One region of the Holtiella tumoricola genome, then DNA from elsewhere that is predicted to be linked to it. Evidence: riboswitches for the same ligand, from Rfam matches in the RefSeq annotation. Region 1 holds a riboswitch; the other holds the start of a gene.

Region 1 (7,463 bases):
TGAATCCCCCTAAAAGATTTAATTTGATATAAAATTATATATTAGTTTATTTATGAATTTATTATAATAACACTTTAATGCATTAAAGTGAAAAAGTCAATAAGAAAAATAAAAAAGGCACTACATTTAATGTAATGCCTTTTTTATTTTTCTTATTTATATTTTTACATGGATCCATTTACCACTGGAGAAACGAATAATGTTAAGGAGTAATCGAAGTGTTTGATCGAGAAGCAATGCAACCCAAGCACCGATAAGCCCGAGACCGAATCCGTAACAGAGGATAAATGTGATAACAGGACGAATCATTAAGATACTAATGAAGGAGGTTCTAGCAACAAACTTAGTATCTCCTGCGCCACGTAAAGAACCCGAAATAATAACTTGTGAAATTTGTAAAGGTGATACAATGGCTACAATGAGCATGATTTGGCCACCAAGAGTGATGATCATATTATCATCAGTAAAGAGTCCTACTAAAGGTTTACCAAAGAGAATATAGATTATAACCAGTAGACTAGAGAAAATAACACCAATACGCTGAGCAGTTTTTCCATAGATTATAGATAAGTCTGCACGTTTGGCACCTAAATTACGTCCAACTAAAGAAGAAGCAGCCATCCCCATGCCATCGCCCACGCTAAAGGTCATATTTAAGATATTCATACAGATTTGATGGGTTGCAAAAGCAACAGTTCCTAAATTAGTAATCATTTTTGTATAAGCTAGGAATCCAATACGCATACAAAGTTGTTCTACCATAGCACTATTACTAATTTTAAAGATTCCTTTTATCGTTACCTTATCTAGTTTCCAACTATCTTTGAAATTAAGTTGAAGTTCCGTTTTAGAATGTAAGATGCCATAAGTTGCAATAATAAAAGCAACAATATTGCCTAGTACTGTAGAGATTCCAGCACCAAGTACACCGAGTTTTGGAAAACCAAAATGACCACCAATGAGTAAGAAGTTAAAGACTAAATTGACTAGGTTAGCAGTAACATTAGTTGTCATAGCAATTTTTGTATTACCAGCACCACGTTGTGCAGCATTAATGTTAAGGCTTAGGGCATTAAATACCATACCTATAACAATCGTTCTAAAATAAAGTATGGCATCTCCTAAAACATCTGGTGCGGCACCCATCCAAGTTAAAATGGGTTTAGCAAAAATAAAGCCAATAGCTGCTAAAATAATAGAGAGTAGGCCGACAACAATAATAGACTGCCTTAAGGTTTTATTAGCACTTACAAAGTCTTCTTCGCCACAACGTCTAGCAACAATGGCTGTAACGCCTACATTTAAAGAGAAAATAATAGCAAGTAAAATAAAAGTAGGCTGTTGAGTAATCCCAACAGCAGCGATTGCACTAGCACCTAGTACCCCAACCATCATAGTATCTATAGCTGATACTAGACTTACTAGCATACGTTCGAGTGCAGAAGGCCATGCAAGGTTTATTGTATTTTGATAAATCTGCTTCGAGGGTGGAATAGTCCCTAGCTTTTGTGAATCTTTAATCATTTTTTGACACGAAAAATAGTCTACAAGTTGCATTGATTAGTCATCTCCCCAATAATTATAATTCCTTTAATCTATTTTATATATAAGTTTCAACTTATTAATATACTATAATTTAAAGGATTTAACAAGAATATAAGAGAAATTAGAGGAAAAAATAGATAAAGTATAAAATAAAATTTACAATATGTTGGAAAATGTAAAATAGCACTGCTGGATTAAATAAAATGTAACATTTACAATATAAAAATTGAAAATAGTAAAAAGTTATTATAAACTATAACACAGTAAAGTATATGGAAGATGAATCAGAAAGGAAGAGAAAAATGACAATTGACTTCTTAGTAGCACCATTAGTAGGTGGACTTATAGGATATATTACAAATGGTATTGCAATTAAAATGCTTTTTAGACCTTTAAAACCTTTGTATATAGGAGGTAAACCGGTACCTTTTACACAGGGACTTATTCCAAAAGAAAGAGACCGTATTGCCAAAAGTGTAGGGGCAGTAGTAGGGACTGAACTTATTGCGCCTGAGACACTTAAAGAGACGCTTTTATCACAAGAAATGTATACTCATTTAGAGCGTGCTCTTGAAGAATGGTTTATAAGTGCAAAGCAATCTAATAAGACGGTAAGAATGTGTTTAAATGAATTAAGTAGTGAAAGAAATATAGAAGAGGTAGCCATAAAACTTAAAGATATGACGACACAAAAAGCTTATGGCGCTTTAATGAACTTAGAACTTGAAAAGGTTATGGCTGAACGCGCAGCTGTAGGTCTTAAAGCAAACTTAGGATTTTTAGCACATTTTATGAATGAAAGTGTCATGGAAGGTTTACAAATTAAAATAGAAGAAATGATTTTAGAAATGCTTAATACAGAAGCTGAACAGATGATCCACCAAGTGGTAGATAGTGAGGGCGAAAAGTGCTTAGACTACCCTATTTGTGAATTAGCGTCTCAAATTGAAAGTCATGTACCTAAAATTAAGTATTCATTAATGAAGCAATATACTCATATTATAGAAAGTCAATTATCTAGATGGTTAGAAACACTTGATATTAGTAAAATTGTAGAAGATAAAATTAAAAGTTTAGATTTACTTGATTTAGAAAAGATGCTTCTAGATCTTATGCGCAAAGAGCTTAGAGCCATTGTTTGGCTAGGGGCAGTGCTTGGGATGATAATGGGGCTTGTGATGAACTTTATTTAGGGTGTAAACTAATAAGGAATATATAAAGTGAATATACTGTTAGAGGTGCTACTTGTAGCTTAATAGGGAAACAGCTGAAATTGCTGTACGGTCCCGCCGCTGTGATGAGGAGAACTTATTCATACCACTTTCGATAGAGGGGAAGGGAGTAAGTTTGATGAATCTAAGTCAGAAGACCTGCCTACTAATAAAACACCATAACTCTACGAGTGATAGGGGGTGTATGCAAGAACATAGCTAGAAAATCTAGGTATGTATTTTTGGCGTACACATCTCCTACTCATAAAGTGGGAGATTTTTTATTATAAGGAAACTCTATTTTCTAAGATATAAGAACTAAAGGAGAAATTCTTTTGCATATTAAGGAGGTGATAAAGTGGAATCCTATATGGTTAAAGGGCAAGATGTACTACGACTAGGATATACAACAGGAAGTTGTGCAACTGCTGCTGCAAAGGCAGCGACATGGATGTTATTAAAAGGTGAACCAATAGAACAAGTTAAAATCTATACGCCAAAGGGCATAGAACTTTTGTTAGATATACATGATGTGCTAGTAACTCATAAATATGTAAGTTGTGCAGTTGTAAAAGATGGTGGAGATGACCCAGATGTTACCCATGGAATGAAAATATATGTACAAGTATCAAAAAGATTAGAAGAAGGTATTTACATAGATGGTGGAGAGGGGATAGGACGTGTCACTAAGGTAGGGCTTAAATGTCAGGTAGGTGAAGCAGCGATCAACCCTGTACCTAAGCAAATGATTAGACAAGAGGTTGAAGCTGTATGTAAGGATGTTGGTTATATGGAAGGTCTTGAGATTATTGTGTTTGCTCCAGAAGGTGAAAAAATAGCAAAGAAGACATTTAATCCAAGACTTGGGATAGTAGGAGGTATTTCAATACTTGGGACCAGTGGCATAGTAGAACCTATGAGTGAGAAAGCTTTGATAGACACAATCTATACAGAGTTAGAGATGAAGGCTGCAAGTCATGTGAAGCAACTCTTAATTTGCCCAGGGAACTATGGCCGGGACTTTGCAAAAGAGCAGTTAGGATTAGATTTAGAACAAGGCATTAAATATAGCAACTATTTAGGTGAGACTCTAGACCATATTGTGTACTTAGGATTTGAAAAGGTATTGCTTGTTGGACATATTGGTAAGCTTGTAAAGGTTGCAGCAGGTGTAATGAATACCCACTCTAAGTATGCAGATGCTAGGTTTGAAGTACTAGCAAGTCATGCGGCTATGGAAGGTGTTCCTAAAGAAATTATTTGCAAAGTAATGGAATGTGTAACAACAGATGGTGCATTAAGTATTCTAAAAGAGCAGCCTTGTTATAAAAAAGTTATAGCAAGTATCCTTAATAAAATTCAGCGTCATATAAATTTTAGGGTTAAAGATAAAGTACAAGTAGAAATAATTCTTTTTGGAGAAGAAGGTATTCTTGCAAAAACTAAAGAAGTGCAGAAATCTATTCAGCGATTACAAATGGAGGTTGAAGATGGAGAATAAAGGGAAACTATATGGAGTAGGCGTAGGACCAGGAGATCCGCAATTGATGACTTTTAAAGCAGCAGGGGTGATTAAAAAATGTCCGATTATTGCAGTACCTAAATCAGGTGAAAGTGAGCAAATTGCGTTAACCATAGCAAGGCCTTATATAGAGGAGCAGTTTATATTGGACTGCTATATGCCCATGACAAGAGATAAAGAAGCGCTTAATAAAAATCATGAATTAGTAACTAGCAGTATTAGGGAGTATTTAGAAGAGGGAAAGGATGTGGCTTTTTTAACACTAGGTGATCCTACGATTTATTCTACCTATATGTATATTCATCGTCGTATTCAAGCATTAGGCTATAAAACAGAAATTATACCAGGCATATCTTCTATATGCAGTGTAGCTGCAGCATTAAATGATTCTCTTTGTGAGGGAAGTGACTGTTTGCATATTATACCTGCTTCTTATAAGGGAAAAGAAGATTATCTTGATTTAAAGGGTACAAAAGTACTTATGAAAACAGGTAAGTCTATGGAACGATTAAAAGGACATTTAAAAGAAAAAGGCTTATATGAAAAAGCAAAAGCAGTAGAATGTGCCAGTATGCCAAATGAAAAGATTCATAGTAGCTTAGATACGTTAGAAGAAAGTAGTTATTTTTCAGTTGTTGTTATAAAGGAGGATTAAAAAATGATTTATTTTGTAGGTGCAGGACCAGGTGATATAGAGCTAATTACAGTAAAAGGGCAACGTCTTTTAAAAACAGCAGATTTAGTTATTTATGCAGGGTCATTAGTTAATCCAGCATTACTTAATGAATGCAAAGAAGAATGTATCATATTAGATAGTGCAATGATGACTTTAGAAGAAGTGATTAAGGCGATGGTGGAAGAAGAAATGAAAGGAGAAGATAGGGTTGTTGTGAGGTTACATACAGGAGATCCTAGTATCTATGGTGCTATTAGAGAACAAATGGATTTGTTAGATGAAAGAACACTTAAATATGAAGTGGTACCCGGTGTAAGTTCTTTTTGTGGAGCAGCAGCTGCACTTAAAAAGGAATATACTTTACCGAATGTGAGTCAAACCGTAATTTTGACACGAATGGAAGGGCGCACACCAATGCCCCCTAAAGAAGAACTAAGTATGCTTGCAAGTCATCAAGCTACAATGATTATTTTCCTAAGTGTTAGTTTGGCTAAAGAGGTAGAGGAACGTTTAATAAAAGGTGGTTATAGAGAAGACACACCTATTGCCATTGTATATAAAGCAACATGGCCAGAAGAAAAAATTTATAAAGGTGAATTGAACCAATTAAGTCATATTATTGCAGAAAATCATATTACTAAAACAGCTTTAATTGTAGTAGGCGATTTTCTAGGAGATACTTATGAGCGTTCTAAACTTTATGATCCAGGTTTTACACATATGTTTAGAGAGGCGATCAAGTGAAAATAGGGATTATTTCTTTTACGAGTAAAGGCGCTTGTATTAATAGAAAGTTAAGTAGCCTATTTCAGGTTAAAGGGGTTCATCTTTCTAAATTTAAAGAAGAAGGTCTTGATAATATAGAAAGCTCTTTGAATGAGTGGACGAAAGAGCAGTTTCAAGTATGTGAAGCGCTTGTTTTCATAGGGGCGACAGGGATTGCAGTAAGAGCCATTGCACCTTTTATTATTAATAAAGCTGTTGACCCAGCAGTGCTTGTAATTGATGAATTAGGGAAGTATATTATCCCTCTTCTGTCGGGACACTTAGGTGGGGCAAATAAGTTAGCGAGTGAACTGAGTGTATTAATAGGAGGAACGCCTGTTGTGACAACAGCTACAGATTTAGAAAAGTGCTTTGCCATAGATGAATGGGCAAAACGAAATAGTTTAGTGATTAAGAATTTAAAAGTAGCTAAGCATATTTCGGCAGCTTTATTACAAGGTGAAGTAGTTGGATTTATGGCAGATGTATCTATAGAAGGGCATTTGCCTAAGGGCCTCAAATATTACAAAGCTAACCAAATGGAAACAATACAAGGCCCTTTGGGAATATGGATTGGATGGGAAGAAAAAAGACCTTTTCAGGAAACATTGTGGCTTGTACCCCCACTTTTAACTGTTGGAATAGGGTGTAAGAAAGGCACCAGTGAAGCACAAATAGAACGGTTAGTAAAGCAGATTTTAGAGCAATACCATTTACCTATTGAGTCTGTTGGACAAATCGTTTCTATTGATTTAAAGAAGAATGAAGAAGGACTAAATGAATGGGCAAATAGAAATAAAAAGTCTATTCGATTTTTTAGTGCCCTACAGCTGAGTCAAGTAGAAGGTGAATTTACAGCCTCTTCTTTTGTAAAGCAAGTAACAGGTGTTGATAATGTATGTGAAAGGGCAGCAGTATTAGGAAGTTATGGTGGTAAGCTTTTAGTTCCGAAGACATCACTAGATGGTGTTACTATAGCTATAGCTATAGCTATAGAAGGTACCTATAAAGTGCAGTTTGATGAAACTTGTTAAAACTCCCGTCAGGGAATAGAAAGGAAACGTGAAATGATAGGGAAAATATATATTGTAGGTTTAGGACCTGGTGGCATATTTGAGATGACAAATAGAGCAGAAGAAGTACTAGAAGGATGTGACATTATTGTAGGCTATACAGTTTATGTAGATTTAATACGAGAGGATTTTAAAGAAAAGACTTTCTTAGCTACAGGGATGAAACAAGAAGTAGACCGCTGTAAGATAGTTTTAGAAGAAGCACTAAAAGGGAAGAAAGTCGCAATGGTTTGTAGTGGGGATGCAGGTGTATATGGCATGGCTGGTATCGTACATGAAGTTGCAAAAGACCATCCGGAAGTAGAAATTGAAGTGATACCAGGAGTAACAGCTGCATGTAGTGCAGCTGCCGTTTTAGGCGCACCGCTTATCCATGATTTTGTAATGATTAGTTTAAGTGACCTATTAACTTCTTGGGAGACTATAGAAAAACGTATTGCTTTAGCAGCACAGGCAGATTTTGTTATTTGCTTTTATAACCCATCAAGTAGGAAACGTCATGATTATTTAGAAAAAGCTTGTAAGATTATTATGGAATATGAAAGACCAGAGACAGTGGCGGGATATGTGCAGCATATTGGACGTGAAGGGCAAAATATTAAAGTGTGTACATTAGAAGAAATGGTAAATGCTAAAGTGGATATGTTTACAACTGTAATCATAGGGAATAG
Region 2 (7,463 bases), on a different contig from region 1:
CTATAGTATCATTATGACCTACTTATTTGAGGATGAATTGTTGTCTATGTGAAGGTTGTGCGAAATTTTTCTATTCTGCTATGTCTTACTACATAAATATATAGATGCTTAAAGCCATAAAAAATAGACACGATCTCTTTACCGTGCCTATCAAAAATGAACCTAATCTCTATTTAATTTCCTCTTATATCATAGCTACCAGAAGCTTTTGATATCGTCAATGCAACCTTATACTTCCCTGAGTCCTGGGCCTCTAATTGAATATTAACTGGTTGTTCTACATCACTTGCCTCATATTTTTCTGTATAAACTTTTTCACCTTTTGGGTTAAATATATCTAGTGTAATATTCCCTTTTGTCACATTCATAACCCCTTCTAGGCCTACCACCTCTCCTACTTGCCTATCGAGTTTAATACTATCACGACCTTCATTATACTTAAATCCGGCTTTAAGATGCTCTCCCATGCTTACTTCATAGCTCATTACAGATACAGAAGTACTATTATTAAACTCTCCACTAGCTATAGCCATAGAAAACATTCCAACAAAAAGTATAAGAGCAAAAGCTAAGAAGATACCACCAATAATAGCTAAAGGCTTCACAATATTTGTTTTTTTAGATACCTTGGTTGCTGTTTGAACTTGTTCAGCTTCATCTACTTCTGTACCACAATATGGACAATACGCTACATCATTATTAATTGCTCTCTTACACACGTGGCATATCTTCTCAAATACAGATTTACAGTTTGGACACATATTATAATCTTCTTTAACATCTACTCCACAGTTAGAACATGTATAAATCTTCTCCTGATTACTTCTTACTACTAAATAGATAATTACCCCAATAAAGTTGGGTGCTAGGATCGCCACTGCTGTCCATAGCCCTGCACTCATATGATGTGCCTTAGCATCTTTATAAACTACTACACCTAATGCAATCATTAATCCTATTGGAATCACCATTATGGCTGCTAACATTAACGTCATCACTATACTTCCTACCATCACTCATCTCTCCTTTAATCTATTTTAATTTATGATTTTCTTTATAATAAATTTGGCCTATTAAATAAGCTACAACAGGTACTTGCATTAACCCTAGGCCTATAGTAATAATCATTGATGCTTGTTTCAGTGTATCTACTAAAAAGAGCATGCACCCTACTTCTATTAAAACAAGAAGGATGTTCATGAGTATAACGAGTATGAAAGGATACCATGCTTTTTTCTGTTCCTTAATAGATTCCCGTTCTCTTACTTTATTCTTTGTGGCATAGACTAGTTTCATATCAACTTGTATATCTTCCTCAAAAAGCTCACCTAATAAATAATCTAACTTTTTATCATCCATTATAACCCCTCCTTTTCTAATAGTTTTTTTAGTTTTTGCCTTGCTTCATATACTCTCGACTTTACTAAGCCTTCGTTAATATCTAAGATTTCTCCAGCCTCTTTATAGGACATGCGCTCTCCCATTGTCAGTATCAAAGGTAATCTATGTTTATCTCCTAGACGTTGTAATGCTTGTTGTACACATTGGAGCTCCTCTTTATGTACAAGCTGACTTTCTATACTTTCTTCCTCACTCTTCCTATCTTGTATAACAGCTTCAGGTTCATAGCACCTTCGTTTTATCTCTAGCTTTAGACGTCTTAATTTATCCCTATAGTTATTAACTGCTATCTGGGTCAGCCATGGATAAAAAGCTTTTGTTTTATCATAGGTTGCAAGTCTCTCGATTGCCTTTACCCAAGTGTCTTGAAATAGGTCATCTGCCTTATCCTGATTCTTTTCTAAATATAAGCATAGCCTATACAACTGATCTTTGTGCATATCAATCAACTGCTCCACATCCATGACATATCCCCCTTTCTTGTTTTGTCTTACACTATTATATACGCACTCGTGTTAGGTAAGTTGGAAAGATTTTTATATTCTTTATAAAAAATAAAAGGCTGTTATACAACAGCCTTTTCACCTATCCTCTATATAGTTCAAAGCGATATTTTTGCCCCGTTATATTATCTTCACGTCCAGGCTCTACTTCTTCTACGAACATCTTAAGTGGTCTAACCCACATTCCATATGGTGGATACAATGCTTGATAAGATACCATTAATTCTTCTGTTTCTGTATGTACTGCTATGTCATGTATATAGTAAAGTTTCCCTTTGAAGTGTCTATATGGCCTTCTTATTTCTATTGTTCTTTCCATGTTTTTCTCCTATATACTCAATTAAATCACTTACTGTACTAAATACTCTATAAAGACCTCTACAATCTGAGGATCAAACTGCGTTCCTGCATTACGCCTCAACTCTTCAAAGGCTTCTTCTTGGCTTATAGCACTTTTATATACTCTATCATGAGTCATAACATCATAAGCATCTGCTATACTAATAATTCTTGCCATAAGAGGTATCTCATCTTCTTTTAACCCTAATGGATAGCCACTACCATCCCATCGTTCATGATGGGTTAATACAGACTTGGCAACATCAATTAGTTCACCGCATGCATGTATAATGCGATACCCTTTTTCAGCATGAGTTTTAAGTATCTCAAACTCTTCTTCTGTAAGCTTAGATGGTTTTAAAAGTAACTCTTCTGCTATTGTTATTTTCCCAATATCATGAAGCTCCGCTGTTAATTCTAATTCATCTAATTCACTCATTTTAAAGCCCATAGCTCGTCCAATACTTACTGCATTATTTGCTACTCTATCTGCATGCTCACGAGTCTCCATATTTTTTTCTTCTAAAGTCTTTTTCATCGTATGCAGTACCGAACTTTTCATACTTTTCTTATCAAGTAATTTTTGGCGATAAACCTTTTCTTCTATACATCTTATGTCATCATAAATATTTCCATCTAAGTTGTACTTAACATCTTCTCCTAGTGCAATACTTAATTGAATAAATTGTTTCTCATAATTTTCACAGGATTCACGTATCTCTGTCATCATTTCCTCGCACATACTTTCTGTACAATTAGGAATTAAGATAAAGAATTCATCGCCCCCCCCACCTAAATACATGGCCTTTTGCTTTACATACCTTCTTTAATACTTCTGCAATACTCTTTAAGAGTTCATCCCCCTCTAAATGGCCTAATGTATCATTCACTAGCTTTAATCCATTCACATCTCCCATAATCATTCCTAATGGCAGATATTCCTCTCTAGTATATAGATTTATTTTTTCTTCAAAACTATATCTATTGTATAAACCCGTTAAAGCATCTATTTCACTAATATACTTTAACTTTTCATCTAATGCTTTTTTATCTGTAATGTCTCTAGATAGTCCTACTACTCCCCAAGCTTCTCCATCTTCCCCAAGTACAGGAACTTTTATATTTTCCTCTATTCTCATAATCCCATCATCATCTACAATCTTCTGTTCATATCTCTTAGATTCTTTATACTCCATGACCTCTTGATCTAACATTATAAACTGTTTTGCAACTTCTTGATCCCCATATATCTCAAGATCCGTTCTTCCTTTAATATCATAAATACCTCGTTGATTATAATACTTTTCGAATGCTTTATTATAACCTAGAAATCTACTCTCTTTATCCTTATAAAAAATAGCTTCTGGTAAAGAATCTATAATTGTCCTTAAAATATCTTTTCCATTTTGTAGTTCTTGTTCTCTTTCTTTTTGCTCTGTAACATCAAATATAATCCCTGCTACAACCTCTACCTTTTCTTCTTCATTCAGTATAGGAAACAAAGTACACTCTAAATACTTTCCATTCACTAATGCTTCTTTTTTACAAATTTGTTTACTCTCTATACATTGCATAAGTTCATTATAATAACGTTCTGCTATTTTCTCAGGTACAATCTCTTTAAAATGTTTTCCTTGTACCTCTTCTAATTTCATATTATATACTGCTTCATAAGGTTTATTTATAAATAATATCTTTGCATCTATTGATGAAATCCATGTCGGCCAAGGAATGTTTTCTAAGAATGCTTTATAAATTTCTTGAAACACACTGATTTGCCTCCTTTGTTCTTCATGATAAGAATATAACTTAACTTATTATAGCATAACTCCTTAGCGTAAATTATCCTATAAAAATTTTATACTAGATTATTTATTTCCTCTAAACTATAATAAAATGGTTAATTAAATAATATCTATATATAAACAAAAGAATTTTAGGTGCTACTTTAGCTTAATAGGGAAACGTGTGATACACTGCAGCCCCCGCTACTGTAGACGAGGACCATCTGTTCAAAAGCTTAGCTTAACCACTGTACTAGGAGTATGGGAAGGTGAACAGTTGGGATGATTCGTCAGCCAGGAGACCTACCTAAAATGATGCATTACCCTTTCGGTGGGAAAGGAGGTAATATGTATTTTGTGTATTTTTTGTGCGCATTTTTTACATAGAGCCCTCCATAGAGGGCTTTTTTTATTGCCTTTATCCCCTTATTACATTTTATAAGGAGTGTTAAACATGACCAAAAAAGCATTATTAGTCGTAAGCTTTGGAACAACTTACGAAGACACAAGAAAGAAAACTATTGAACAGTGCGAACATGATCTACAGCTGGCTTTTCCTGATTATACTTTTTTTAGGGCTTATACATCTAGAATGGTAATTGATCGTCTTGCCAAACGTGATGGACTCATTATACCTAACCCAGTTGAAGCCCTTAATGCTATTTATGAAGCTGGATTCGAGGAAGTCTTAATTCAATCCTTACACATTATTTGTGGAGATGAGTATCATAAGCTTAGCTCAGAAATTGAATCCTTTAGTAGCAAATTCAAAAGCATTAAATTGGGCAGACCTTTATTAACAACTATCGAAGACTACAAAAAAGCAGTTCATGCTACACTAGACTTCTTCCCTGAATTAAAACAAGATGAAGCACTTATCCTTATGGGGCATGGCACCTTCCACCCTGTATTCCCTGCTTACTGTGCATTAGAGTATATGTTCCATCAAGTAAATGGTAATGTCTACATCGGTACTGTAGAGGGCTTTCCTGCTATCGAAGATGTACTTCAAAAGCTCCAACAAACTCACTGTAAACGTGCCTACCTTGCTCCTTTTATGTTAGTAGCAGGCGACCATGCTATTAACGATATGGCTGGAGATGAACTTGATTCTTGGAAAAACCTATTAGAACAAAACAACATTGACCCTATTATCCACTTAAAAGGTCTAGGTGAAAGTCAAACTATTCGTCACCTCTTTATAGAGCATGCTTTAGATGCTTTAAAAGCTTAGTTTTTGATTTACTAAATAAATTATTAACCGTAAAGGAGATAGGAAAATGAAAAGAAGATTAATGATTTTTGCTATGTTTTGTTTTGTAGCAGGACTTGTAACATTAGATACACAGGCTATGCACATTATGGAGGGCTTCCTACCTGTTGGCTGGAGTATTTCATGGGGAATACTTTGTTTACCTTTCTTTGTAGTAGGCTTACTCTCACTTAAAAAGATTGTTGCAGAGGATAAGCAGAACAAACTATTACTTGCTATGGTTGGTGCTTTTGCATTTATTTTATCTGCGTTAAAGATTCCTTCTGTCACAGGAAGTTGTTCACATGCTACAGGTGTTGGACTTGGAGCAATTTTACTGGGTCCTACTGTTATGGTTGTAATCGGTGGTATTGTCCTCCTCTTTCAAGCCCTCCTATTAGCTCATGGTGGCATTACAACATTAGGTGCAAATGTATTTTCAATGGCTATTGTCGGTCCCTTTGTTGCCTACTTTATCTATAAACTTATTAGTAAGACAAAAGCCCCTAGATGGTTAGCAATCTTCCTTGCAGCAACACTGGGTGACTTACTTACCTATGTAATGACCTCGATCCAACTTGCTCTTGCCTTCCCAAGTACTACAGGTGGCTTTATGGGTTCTCTAGTTGAATTCCTCGGTATCTTTGCACTTACTCAACTTCCACTTGCAATTAGTGAAGGTATCTTAACCGTTGTTGTAGTTAATGCATTAAAAAAATATAGTGATGAAGGTCTAATCCATTTAGGCCGACTCAATAAGGAGGTTTAAATCATGACTAAAAATACTTTCCCTACTAACTTATTACTTATTTTACTTGTTATTATTATAAGCTTTGCTCCTCTTTTTCTTATTAAAAATGCAGAATTTGGTGGTGCAGATGGTGAAGCCGAAACAATGATTACTCAAATTAACGAAGACTATGAACCTTGGTTTGAGCCACTTGTTGAGCCTGCTAGCGGCGAAATTGAAAGCCTTCTTTTTGCACTCCAAGCTGCTATAGGTGCAGGTATCCTTGCTTATGGCTTTGGTTACCTCAACGGTAAGAGTAAGGCACTAAAAAATCGATGAAAGTTATCGACCAATACGCCTATCGTTCACCACTACGTCACTTTGACCCTGTTCAAAAAGTATTATTTAGCTTATTAGTCCTTATAACTTGTCTTATAGAGCATTCCCTTTTGCTCTATATCACAGTTATATTATTAATGGGGTGGCTTACTGTCCGCAAAGGGCTAACCCCTATTAAACTTTATATTATGCTAATGTTAGTACCTCTAACCTTTTTAATTTTAAGTTTGCTTACTTTACTTTTTGATTTCTCCACAGAAAGTAATTCTTTTTTGTGGTCTATCCACATTACCCACATGTACATGGGGATAAGCAAAGGGAGTATACAAATATGTTTATTCATGTTTTTCAAAGTTTTTGCTAGTGTAAGTTGCCTATACTTCTTATGTTTGTCTACACCTATGAATGATATCTTAAGGGTATTCGAAAAATGGCATTGTCCTACCTTTTTATTAGAGATTATGAGTCTTATCTATCGATTTATCTTTGTATTTATAGATACTGCTACTACCATGTATACTGCTCAAATAGCAAGATTAGGCTATCGTAATTTCCATCTAGGCATACGCTCATTTGGCATGTTACTTAGTACATTACTTATTAGGACATTGAAGATGAACAATGTTCTTTATACTTCTTTAGAGTGTCGTGGCTATAATGGTTCATTTAATGTTTTACATGAAGGCTCTTATAAGTCTCTTCCCTACCTTTACTTAATCCTTGTAGAGGCTTTGCTCATTGGATTAGGAATTATAGAATTTATCTTAGGAGGATAACATACCTATGAATTACATTATGGAGACTAAAAATCTATCCTTTCAGTATCCTGACGGTACCCACGCCTTAGACAATATTTGCCTTCATCTTGAAAAAGGTACTACTACAGGTCTCTTAGGTGGTAATGGCGCTGGAAAATCTACTCTGTTTCTCCTTCTAAATGGCATCTTAAAGCCTACTCAAGGAGAGGTACTTTATAATAACCAACCAATCTCTTATACCTCTAAAGGTCTTCAGCAACTGCGTCAATCTGTAGGTATTGTTTTTCAAGATCCTGACACACAGCTTTTTTCTGCAAGTGTCTATGAAGATGTTTCATTTGGAGTTGTTAACCTGGG

Evidence for each region. A riboswitch is a leader RNA that binds a small molecule or an ion and turns the genes downstream of it on or off. The one in region 1 is predicted to bind cobalamin.
Region 2: linked by a shared signal. The riboswitch ahead of PBV87_RS06595 (sirohydrochlorin cobaltochelatase) and the one ahead of cbiD (cobalt-precorrin-5B (C(1))-methyltransferase CbiD) in region 1 are both predicted to bind cobalamin.

What each region holds. Positions count from the first base shown of each region.
Region 1 is NZ_JAQIFT010000016.1:211,924-219,386, reverse strand. Features, by position in the region: gene PBV87_RS04615 (MATE family efflux transporter) at 157-1,557, opposite strand; gene PBV87_RS04610 (DUF445 domain-containing protein) at 1,818-2,738, shown strand; cobalamin riboswitch at 2,765-2,938, shown strand; gene cbiD (cobalt-precorrin-5B (C(1))-methyltransferase CbiD) at 3,115-4,257, shown strand; gene cobI (precorrin-2 C(20)-methyltransferase) at 4,247-4,933, shown strand; gene cobM (precorrin-4 C(11)-methyltransferase) at 4,937-5,698, shown strand; gene PBV87_RS04590 (cobalt-precorrin 5A hydrolase) at 5,695-6,753, shown strand; gene cobJ (precorrin-3B C(17)-methyltransferase) at 6,790-7,463, shown strand, end outside.
Region 2 is NZ_JAQIFT010000028.1:43,247-50,709, reverse strand. Features, by position in the region: gene PBV87_RS06625 (zinc ribbon domain-containing protein) at 174-1,013, opposite strand; gene PBV87_RS06620 (hypothetical protein) at 1,033-1,359, opposite strand; gene PBV87_RS06615 (RNA polymerase sigma factor) at 1,359-1,865, opposite strand; gene PBV87_RS06610 (DUF1653 domain-containing protein) at 1,987-2,223, opposite strand; gene PBV87_RS06605 (HD domain-containing phosphohydrolase) at 2,254-3,045, opposite strand; gene PBV87_RS06600 (sensor domain-containing diguanylate cyclase) at 3,020-4,012, opposite strand; cobalamin riboswitch at 4,165-4,352, shown strand; gene PBV87_RS06595 (sirohydrochlorin cobaltochelatase) at 4,482-5,261, shown strand; gene PBV87_RS06590 (energy-coupling factor ABC transporter permease) at 5,308-6,048, shown strand; gene PBV87_RS06585 (energy-coupling factor ABC transporter substrate-binding protein) at 6,052-6,348, shown strand; gene cbiQ (cobalt ECF transporter T component CbiQ) at 6,345-7,124, shown strand; gene PBV87_RS06575 (ATP-binding cassette domain-containing protein) at 7,132-7,463, shown strand, end outside.